Regions from separate parts of the Actinomadura graeca genome, predicted to be linked through region 1. Evidence: riboswitches for the same ligand, from Rfam matches in the RefSeq annotation. Region 1 holds a riboswitch; the other holds the start of a gene.
What was found. Region 1 has a riboswitch for cyclic di-AMP ahead of AGRA3207_RS38020 (CHAP domain-containing protein). Riboswitches for the same ligand answer to the same signal wherever they lie in the genome.
Positions count from the first base shown of each region.

Region 1 (4,905 bases):
CAACATCGTCTCGCAGGACATCACCCGGCGGCGTGGGGTGGAGCGGGCGCTGGCCGAGACCCGCCGTCAGATGCTGGAGCAGCGGGCGAAGACGGCGCAGGAGCGGCGGGTGGCGGTGACGCTGCGGCGTGCCATCCTGCCGGACGAGCACGAGCTGGAGGACCTGCCGGGCCTGCGGGTCGCCCTGCGCAGCCTGGCCGCCGAGAGCACCGCCCGCATCGGCGGGGACTGGTTCGCGACCCGCGCGATGCTGGACGGGCGGGCGCTGTTCGCGATCGGGGACGCCGCCGGGCACGGGCTGCCGGCGGCCGCGGCGATGGCCCGCACCCGCAACGGCCTGCTCGGGCTCGCCTCCACCGGGCAGCCGCCCGGGAAGCTGGTGGGCTGGCTGAACGAGCTGGTCGGCCATATCCAGCCGCCCGCGACGGGAACCGCGGTCGTCGCCCGCTTCGAGCCCCGGCGCCGCGTCCTGGAGTGGACGTGCGCGGGCCATCCGCCGCCGATCCTGGTGCGGGACGGGCGGGCGGCGCCGATGGAGGTGGCGCCGGACCCGATGCTCGGCGCGGTCCCGGGATGGGAGTACGCCACGGTCAAGACCCGGCTGAAGTCGGGCGACCTGGTCTTCCTCTACACCGACGGCCTGGTGGAGCGCAGGGACGCCGACCTGGACGAGCGGATCGGGCGGCTCACGAAGATCCTGCAGGAGTGCTCCTCGGGCCCCGACCTGGTCCTGAACGAGGTGCTCGCGCGGATGGAACACGACCGGGCGGCCGACGACACGACGCTCTTCGCGATCAGCGTGGAGTGAGGCAGGTCACAGCCCTGCCCGGCCGGTGACCCCGCGTGATGCAGGACACGCCGACGCACGGGCGGCCGGCCGATGCCGGGAGCCCGCCACGCGCCGGACTTTCTTTACCCGGCCGTTGCGCAGCCTCGTCAAGGTAAAATCCGAGACCCGCGCTGTGCGGGGAAAACCCGGTGCCATAAGGGCTTTCGCCTGGTCGGACGTCCCTTCCGCGCCGACCTGCGGAAAGATCGGGAAGACCCTGCCGGGTGGCGGCGTTGGGAGTCTCTTGGAAGGCTCTTGAGCAGGCAAGACAGTGCTTTGTGCCTGGTTTGCTTTTCTTGGGATGGTTGGTACCTTCTACCCAATCACCAACGCGTTCCATGCGTTGTGTCCGGTCGCGCCGAGCGCGGCCGCAGGTCGCGGAGCGATGACGCACGCGACGCGCGCCAGGACGATGCGCGCCAGTCAAGATCAGTCGCAGAGATACATCCGACAACGGCATCGCACGGCGCGATGCCAGGCCGAGTCCGTGCCGGTCGTCACGACCGGACGGAGCCGGGGACCCAGGTTCCAGGGGTGAATCGGGGCGCTCTCAGAGCGCGCCGTAGGGCTGCTTCCATGCCCGAATCCGTCAGCTAACCCGGTAGGCGCCATGGAAGACAAGGAGATTCCCCGCATGACCGGTCGTTTCAATCGACTGTCCCTGACCAGCCTCAGCCCCGAGGACCGGGCCGTCGGCGTCGCCGTCGGCGCCGTGCTCGCCGGCGCCGTCGGGCTGGCGGTGTTCAACCCCCTCTCCGGTGACCGCGCGACCGCCGAGACCCCGGCCCGCGCCGCGGCCGCCGCGCACGTTTCGGGCAAGTCCGCGAAGGCCGCCGGCCTCTCGGCCGCCGAGGCCCGCCGGGAGGGCTTCAAGGTGGCCCCCCACCGCGTCAAGCCGTCCGAAGTGATCAAGATGGCGGAGTCGCAGGTCGGCATCCGCGAGGGCAAGAACGGTCGGACCAAGTACCACAAGTGGTACATGTCGACCCCGCACGCGGCCGAGACCGCCCGGCGCGACGGCGGCGCCGTCGCCGACTACGACGGCGCCCAGTGGTGCAACATGTTCGTCTCCTGGGTCGGCGCGCAGGTCGGCGCCAAGGACATGGGCTGGGACGCCTACACCGTCCAGCACGCCACCTGGTTCAAGAAGGAGGACCGCTGGGGCACCAAGGCCCGGCCCGGCGCGGTCGTGTTCTTCGACTGGAAGGACGGCCGTTCCGGCGGGATCGGCGGCATCCAGCACGTCGGCCTCGTCGTCAAGGACAACGGCGACGGCACGATCGACACCGTCGAGGGCAACACCGGCAACGCCGTCAAGCGGAAGGTCCGCAAGACCTCCCAGGTCGTCGGCTACGGCTACCCCGACTACCGGGGCTGACCCGCTCCCGCCGCAGGGCGCCCCTCCCCCGAGGCGCCCGCGTCCCCCACGGAAGGCGCCCGGTCCCCCGCCGGGCGCCTTCCGGCTGTCCGCCCCGAGCCTCCAGGTGTTTCCTCCATGTCGGGTAATGCCAATCAATGAGGCCCTTTGACTGATCTTGGACGTCTGCGCGGCGTTCCGGGAAACACACTCTCTGACGTATCCGCCCGGTTACGGGGGAGTCGGGGAGGGGAGGGCCATGCGGGCGCGCCCGGAGGCCAGCGTGGTGGTGATCGCCTACAACGACGAGCGGCGGCTGCCCCGCGCGGTCGCCTCGGTGCTGGCGCAGTCGCTGGGCGGCGTCGAGACGGTGATCGTCGACGACGCGAGCACCGACGGGACCGCGCGGGCGGCCGACCGGCTGGCCGCCGCGCACCCGGGACGGGTCCGCGCCGTCCACCTGCCGTCCAACTCGGGGGGCTGCGGCCGTCCCCGCAACACCGGGATCGAGCGGTCGAGCGGCCGCTACGTGATGTTCCTCGACAGCGACGACCTGCTGGACCGGCACGCCTGCCTCAACCTCGTCTCGGCCGCGGAGGAGACCGGCGCCGACCTGGTCTCGGGCCTGTGCGAGCGGATCTTCCTGGACGTGCCCGAGGGGCGGAAGGACCGCGTCCGCCCCTGGTATCCGTGGCTCTACAGGCATAGCGCGGTGCACCGGTCGCTGAGCGAGCGGCCCAACCTCCTCTACGACACGCTGTCGACCAACAAGGCGTACCGCCGGGCCTTCCTGGAGGACAACGGGCTGCGGTTCGCCGAGCGGCTCCACTACGAGGACCTGCTGTTCACGGCGGAGGCGTACCTCGCGGCGGGGCGGACGGCGCTGATCCCCCACCGGGTCTACCACTGGCTGGTCAAGGAGCGGGAGGTCCCGCCGTCGATCTCCAGCCGGCGGGCCGAGGTCGCCAATTTCGCCGACCGGCTGGAGGTCCACCGGCGCATCGACATGCTGTTCGCGCTGCGCGGCGCCCACGATCTGAGACGGGCGAAGGACGTCAAGTTCGTCAACCACGACCTGGTCCTCTGCCTGCGCGAGCTGCGCGGCCGCGACCCCGGCCACCGGGCCCGGCTCCTGGACTCGGCCGCCCGCTACCTCGCGGAGCTGGATCCGAGGGCCTTCGAGACGGCCCACCCGATGGCGGCCATCGCCGCGTACCTGACCCGCGAGGGCGACCACGCCGGGGCGCTGGCGGCGGCCGAGTACGGCCGGGCCGCACGTCCTGAGCTGCGCGTCCATCTGGAGGAGCAGCGGGACGGGCGGGTCCTCTGGGGCGGCGCCCCGTCCCCGGACGGCGCCGCGCCCTCGCACGGGGTGGCCGCCTGGACGGCAAGGGCGGCGGGCCGCCGGATCCTGGACGTGACCGACTTCGGCTTCCACGAGCGGCCCCTCCGGGAACTGCGCCCGGCGAACACGGTCACGGGACTGGAGATGCGCGGCGACAAGGCGCACATGTCCGGCTACGTGCTCAACCCGTTGGAGCGGATACGTCCGGACTCCCGCCTCGCGGCCACGCTGGAGTTCCGCGACCGGCGCCGTCCGTCGCGCCGTCGGCGGACCCGGGCCCGGATCGAGCACCGCGGAGGGCGGCTGGACTGGCGGGCCGACTTCGACCCGCGCCGCGTCCACCCGGTCGGCTTCGTCGATCCCGTCTGGGACGTCCTGCTCCGAGTGCGGGTGGACGGCGAGGAGCTGGTCACCCGGCCCGGCGACGGCGCGGGATCACCTCCGCTCGACGGGGTCGCCCTTCCGGTACGGCCCCGGCTGACGCGGCTCGCGGCCGGCCGTCTCCGCTCGTACGTCACCGGGGGCGGCCACCTGGCCTTCACCCTCGACCCGGGCGGCGCTCCGGCCCGGCTTGCCGGGGCGGCCGTGCACCGGGCCGCGACGACGCGCGCCGCGCGGCGGGCCTGGCGCGAGGTCCGGCGGCTGAAGTCGTCGGCACGCGGGCTGCTGACGTCCCGCGCGACCAAGACGGCCGTGTTCAACCGGGTGCTGAGCCGGTTGCCCGTCCGCGCCGGGCTCGTGGTCTTCGAGAGCCACCTCGGCGCCCGGTACGCCGGCAACCCCAAGTACATCTACCGGGAGCTGCGCCGCTCGGGCCGGCCCGTCCGGGCGGTGTGGTCGTACGCGGCGTCCGCGAAGGGGTTCCCGCAGGACGCGACCCTGGTCAGGCGGGGATCCTGGGCCTACCACCTGGCGCTCGCGCGGGCCCGGTTCTGGGTCGACGACCAGGGATATCCGGACGGCCTCCGCAAACGGCCGGAGACCACCTACATCCAGACCTGGCACGGCTCGGCGTACAAGCCGATGGGGACGGACAAGCCGAGCGTGAAGAGCGGCCCGAGGTCCGAGCGGGCCCGGCTGCGGCGCATGGCAGAGCGGTTCGACTGCTTCCTCGTGCGGTCCGGGCACGACGCCGGCACCCTGGCCAGGGGCCTCGGCGTCCGCGCCGAGCTGCTCGCGTCCGGCTACCCGCGCAACGACCCGCTCGTCACCGGCGTGGACGGCGATCCGGAGCTGGCCGCCGAGATCGCCGCGCTCCGCGGCTCGCTCGGCCTCGGCGACGGCCGCCGCGCCGTGCTGTACGCGCCGACGTTCCGCACCGGCCCCGGCGGGCGCCCGGTCCGCCGGCTGGATCCCCCCGTCGACCCCGCGGTG
Region 1 is NZ_CP059572.1:8,552,502-8,557,406, forward strand. It holds gene AGRA3207_RS38015 (SpoIIE family protein phosphatase) at 1-808, shown strand, start outside; cyclic di-AMP (ydaO/yuaA leader) riboswitch at 1,297-1,452, shown strand; gene AGRA3207_RS38020 (CHAP domain-containing protein) at 1,464-2,207, shown strand; gene AGRA3207_RS38025 (bifunctional glycosyltransferase/CDP-glycerol:glycerophosphate glycerophosphotransferase) at 2,446-4,905, shown strand, end outside.

Region 2 (4,905 bases), 4.2 Mb from region 1:
CGCTCGGCCTGCCGAACATCGGCGGCGAGACGGTCTTCGACGCCTGTTACGCCCAGAACCCGCTGGTCAACGCGCTGTGCGTGGGCGTGCTCAAGCACGAGGACATCAAGCGCGCCGTGGCGCCCGGCCCCGGCAACAAGGTGATCCTCTTCGGCGCGACGACGGGTCCGGACGGCATCGGCGGCGCGTCCGTGCTGGCGTCGGCGACCTTCGACGACGAGTCGCAGCAGAAGCGGCCGAGCGTCCAGGTCGGCGACCCCTTCATGGAGAAGCTGCTGATCGAGTGCTGCCTGGAGCTGTTCGGCGAGGACCTCGTCGTCGGCATCCAGGACCTCGGCGCGGCCGGGGTGTCCTGCGCGACGACCGAGCTGGCCGCGGCCGGCACGGGCGGCATGCACGTCGACCTCGACACCGTCCCGCTGCGCGACGAGACGCTCCGCCCTGAGGAGATCCTCATGAGCGAGTCGCAGGAGCGCATGATGGCGGTGGTCACGCCGGACAAGGTCGACCGCTTCATGGAGATCTGCGGCCGCTGGGAGATCCCGGCGACCGTCATCGGCTCGGTCACCGACACCGGCCGGCTGGTCATGACGTGGCGGGGCGAGACGATCGTCGACATCCCGCCGGTCACCGCCGCCGACGAGGGTCCGGTGTACGAGCGTCCGTACGAGCCGCCGCATGACCTCGGCGCGCTCCAGTCCGACACGCCGGGGCGGCTCACGCGCCCGTCCAACGGGGACGAGCTGCGCCGGACCGTCCTGTGGCTGGCCGGGTCGCCGAACCTCGCCAGCAAGACCTGGGTGACCTCGCAGTACGACAGGTATGTCCTGGGCAACACGGTGCTGGCCATGCCCGACAACGCGGGCGTCGTCCGCATCGACGACGAGTCGGGCCTGGGCATCGCCCTGTCCCTGGACGGGAACGGCCGCTACACACGCCTCGACCCGTACTCCGGGGCGCAGCTCGCCTTGTCGGAGGCGTACCGTAACGTCGCCGCGACGGGCGCGCGTCCCCTCGCCGTCACCAACTGCCTCAACTTCGGTTCACCGGAGGACCCGGGCGTCATGTGGCAGTTCGCCCGCGCCGTCGAGGGCCTGGCGGACGCCTGCCAGTACCTCGGGGTCCCGGTGACGGGCGGCAACGTCAGCTTCTACAACCAGACCGGCACCACGCCGATCAACCCGACGCCGGTCATCGGCGTCCTCGGCGTCCACGACGACGTGCGCCGCCGCGTGAACATGTCCCTGACCTCCGACGGCGCCACGATCGCGCTCCTCGGTGAGACGCGCGAGGAGTTCGGCGGCTCGGAATGGGCGCACGTGGTCTACGGCCACCTGGGCGGGCTTCCGCCGCTGGTCGACCTGCAGGCCGAGGCGGCGCTGGCGGGCGTCCTCGTCCAGGCGGTCCGGGAGGGGCTGGTCACGGCGGTGCACGACCTGTCGGACGGCGGTCTCTCGCAGACGCTCGTGGAGTCGTGCCTGCGCGGCGGTCTCGGCGCGCGGATCACCCTGCCCGGGGACCCGTTCGTCTCGCTGTTCAGCGAGTCGGTCGCGCGGGCGATGGTGGCGGTGCGGGCGGGCGCCGAGGCGCGCCTGGCGGCGCTGTGCGAGGCGGCGGGCGTCCCGGTCTCCCAGATCGGCGTCGCGGGCGGCGACTCGCTCAGCGTGACGGGCCGGGGCCCGGAGGGCGAGCAGCAGGAGCTCTTCGCGATCCCACTGGCGGAACTCCGCGAGGCGCACGAGCGGATGCTTCCGAGCTACGCCAGCTGACCGAAAAGCACCCGACCCGGGCGAACACCGCCCGGGTCACTGCGCTGTGCCGTCAAGGCCCGCAAGCCCGTCAAGGCCCGCAAGCCCGTCACAAGCCCGCAAGCCCGTCACAAGCCCCTGGCCCGTCCGAAAGCGGGCGGGTCAGAACACCGAGACGTGCACGTGGTCGTAGTGGTTGGCGGTCACGCCGCCGCGGTTCTCCATGCTGCGCCAGCCGGGACTGCGCAGGTCGTAGATGCGCTGCCGCCAGATGATGTACTTGATGCCGAGGGCGCTGGCGTGCGCGATGGCGTAGGCGGCGGTGCGGTCGCCGAGGGACTGGGCGCTGCCCGTGGCCATCTGGCCGCCGGTCGTGACCATGAAGTCGCAGGCGTGGCCGGTGCCGTGGTCCTGCGGGTCCCCGGTGCTGCGGACGCAGCCGATCGTCGGGAACGGCCCCATCTCCAGGTCGAGGGTGTTCTTGACCTTCAGCATGCGGGGGGTCACGCCGCCCATCCCGACGCTCGGGGACTCGGGCTTGTACTTCTTGACCAGGGCCCTGATGCGGTTCTTCTCCGCGAGCAGGTCCTTGATCTCCTTCTGCAGCGCGGAGATCTTCTGCTGGGCCTGCCTGCGGGCCTGGTCCTGCTGGGAGACCAGCGACTGGATCTGCTCGACCTTCGCCGCCTTGTTCTGCGCGAGGTGGCTGACCAGGGTGACGTTGCTCAGCAGCTCCGACGGGTTGTCGCTCGCCATGATCGACACCGTGGGGTCCTGGCCGTTCATCATGTACTGGGACGCGGCCATCTGCGCGACGAGACCGCGGGCCTCGTTGAGGTCGCTCTGCAGGACCCTGGACTTGTCCAGCGCCTGCTTCGCCGCGTACTGGGCGTCCTTCAGCTTGGCGAGGTCACCGCCGTACGCCTTGTCGAGCTTCTCGATCTGGGCGTTGAGCTTGCTGAACTTGCTGCTGTCTCCCGGGTCCGCGGCGAGGGCGTTCGCGGACGCGAGGGCCGCGAAGGGGGCCGCGGACGCGGACGGGACCGCCCCGCCGGCCAGCGGCACGGCCGCCACGGCGGCCGTGAGGGCCATGGCGGCGCGCCGGAGGGTGGAGGTGGGGGTCTCCACGTCTTCTCCTCTCCTCGTTGGCCTACCGGGTTAGCTGACGGGTTCGGGCTGGAGTGCGCCCTATCACCGACCTTCCGGTCCGCGAATTCACCCCGGCCGGGTCGTCCCGGCTGGTGGGTCCCCGGTTCCCGGGCTCGCGCCGCGGGATTCGGCCCGTCCGTCCGGCGCGTCCGGTGCGGCCGGACGTGGTCGCCGGGCGGGCTGTGAATCGAACATCGATCGGGACCGTCCGTTGCCTCGCCAAGATTAGACCCCAGCGGCGCGTAGGGCGGGCCCGAAGCCCGGAAAGCCCGGCCCCCTTGCTGGGAGCCGGGCCATCCTATGTGACACGAATCACAACTTGCCCTTGTAGAGCAACCTGTTCGCCTGCCCGCGCAGGCGTCCGAGGGCGTTCTTGGTGGAGTTGTCGTTCAGCCACTTCTGAACCGTCGGGAAGGTGGCCCCGCGGTGGGTGGTCAGGTAGAGCGCCGCGACACCGCTCACGTAGGGCGTGGCCATCGACGTCCCGTTGAGGGTCTTGGTCCCGCCTCCGGGCCAGGTGGAGACGACGCCGTACCCGGGTGCGCTGATGTCCACGCACTTGCCCCAGTTGGAGAAGTCGGCGCGGTTGTCGTAGACGGTCGTCGCGCCGACCGTCATGACCCAGCCGGCGCTGGCGGGCGAGACGCGGCAGGCGTCGATGTTGTCGTTGCCGGCGGCGACGGACACGAACACGCCCGACTTGGACAGGTTCGTGACCGCGGTGTTCAGCGCCGCGGACTTCGGCCCGCCGACCGACATGTTCGCGACGGCGGGCTTCGCGGCGTGGGTGCGCAGCCACTGCGCCGCGGCGACGAGGTTGGACATCGCGCCGCTGCCGTCGCAGCCGAGGACGCGCAGCGCCCGCAGCTTGACGTTCTTGGCGACACCGTAGGTCTTGGCCCCGATGATGCCCGCGACGTGCGTCCCGTGCCCGTTGCAGTCGTTGCCGTCCGGGTACTCGCTCGCCTTCCACGCGATGGCCGCGCGTCCGCCGAACTCCTTGTGCCCGACGGAGAGGCCGGTGTCGATGACGTACGCCGTCACACCTGTGCCGGTGGCGCTGTAGGAGTAGGTCTTCGACAGCTTCCGGCCGCGCTGGTCGATGCGGTCCAGGCCCCACGGCAGCGGTGCGCGCTGGGTGGTCGCGACCTTCACGACCTGGTCCTGCTCGATCGCGGCGACGCGCCTGTCACGGCGCAGCTTGTCGAGCTGGCCGCCGGTGAGCCGCGCGGCGAACCCGTTCAGGACGCCGTCGAACCGCTGGACGCCGGCCGCGCTCACGTTCTTCGCGGCGGCGTCGGTGGACGCGCCGTCCTTCAGCGTGACGATGTACCGGCCGGGCAGCGGGGTGCCCTCGGCCGCCGTCACCTGGACGGGCGCCGGGGACGGGTCGGCGGCGAGGACCGGGAACGCCGCCGCGCCGCCCACGCATGTCGCGACCGCGCCGGCCAGCAGGAGCCTTCGGTGGACAGCCCGCAAGGCGTCTCCTTCTGTCGAGGGGACCCGCGCAAGGCGGTGCCCCCGTCGGGGGGATGGGGGGTGCGGGGGAGGCCGAGACATCGACCGAAGGGAACCTTAGCGGATGTGTACAGAAATAGACGGCTAAATTGGTCACCGATATCGGCCATGGCACCCGATTGTGATCTCCGGAAGTCCACTGAACCGTTACTGATTCGTCATTTTCGGAGTCGGCGCACCACCACCGGACCTCGACCTTCGGCCCCGTCCACCGACCGACGGAGTTGCGTTTCACAGTCGTCCTGCGGCCGGGACCGGTCGCGGCTACCGAAGCCGTTGAACCATGACCGGGACGATGCTTCTCGCTGGCCGACACGACACACCCAGGGCGCGGTTCTCCGAAGCCCGACCGCCACCCCCACAACCCGCCCGCGACACGCCTCCGTACGCCGCGCACACACCCTGCACGCCCCCCGTCCGCGACGCGCCGACGCCCACTCCTCGCACCCACCACACACCCCCGCCTGCGACGCGCACCGACTCCGCACAC
Region 2 is NZ_CP059572.1:4,322,125-4,327,029, reverse strand. It holds gene purL (phosphoribosylformylglycinamidine synthase subunit PurL) at 1-1,769, shown strand, start outside; gene AGRA3207_RS19025 (coiled-coil domain-containing protein) at 1,911-2,876, opposite strand; cyclic di-AMP (ydaO/yuaA leader) riboswitch at 2,880-3,040, opposite strand; gene AGRA3207_RS19020 (S8 family peptidase) at 3,210-4,376, opposite strand.
Region 2: linked by a shared signal. The riboswitch ahead of AGRA3207_RS19025 (coiled-coil domain-containing protein) and the one ahead of AGRA3207_RS38020 (CHAP domain-containing protein) in region 1 are both predicted to bind cyclic di-AMP.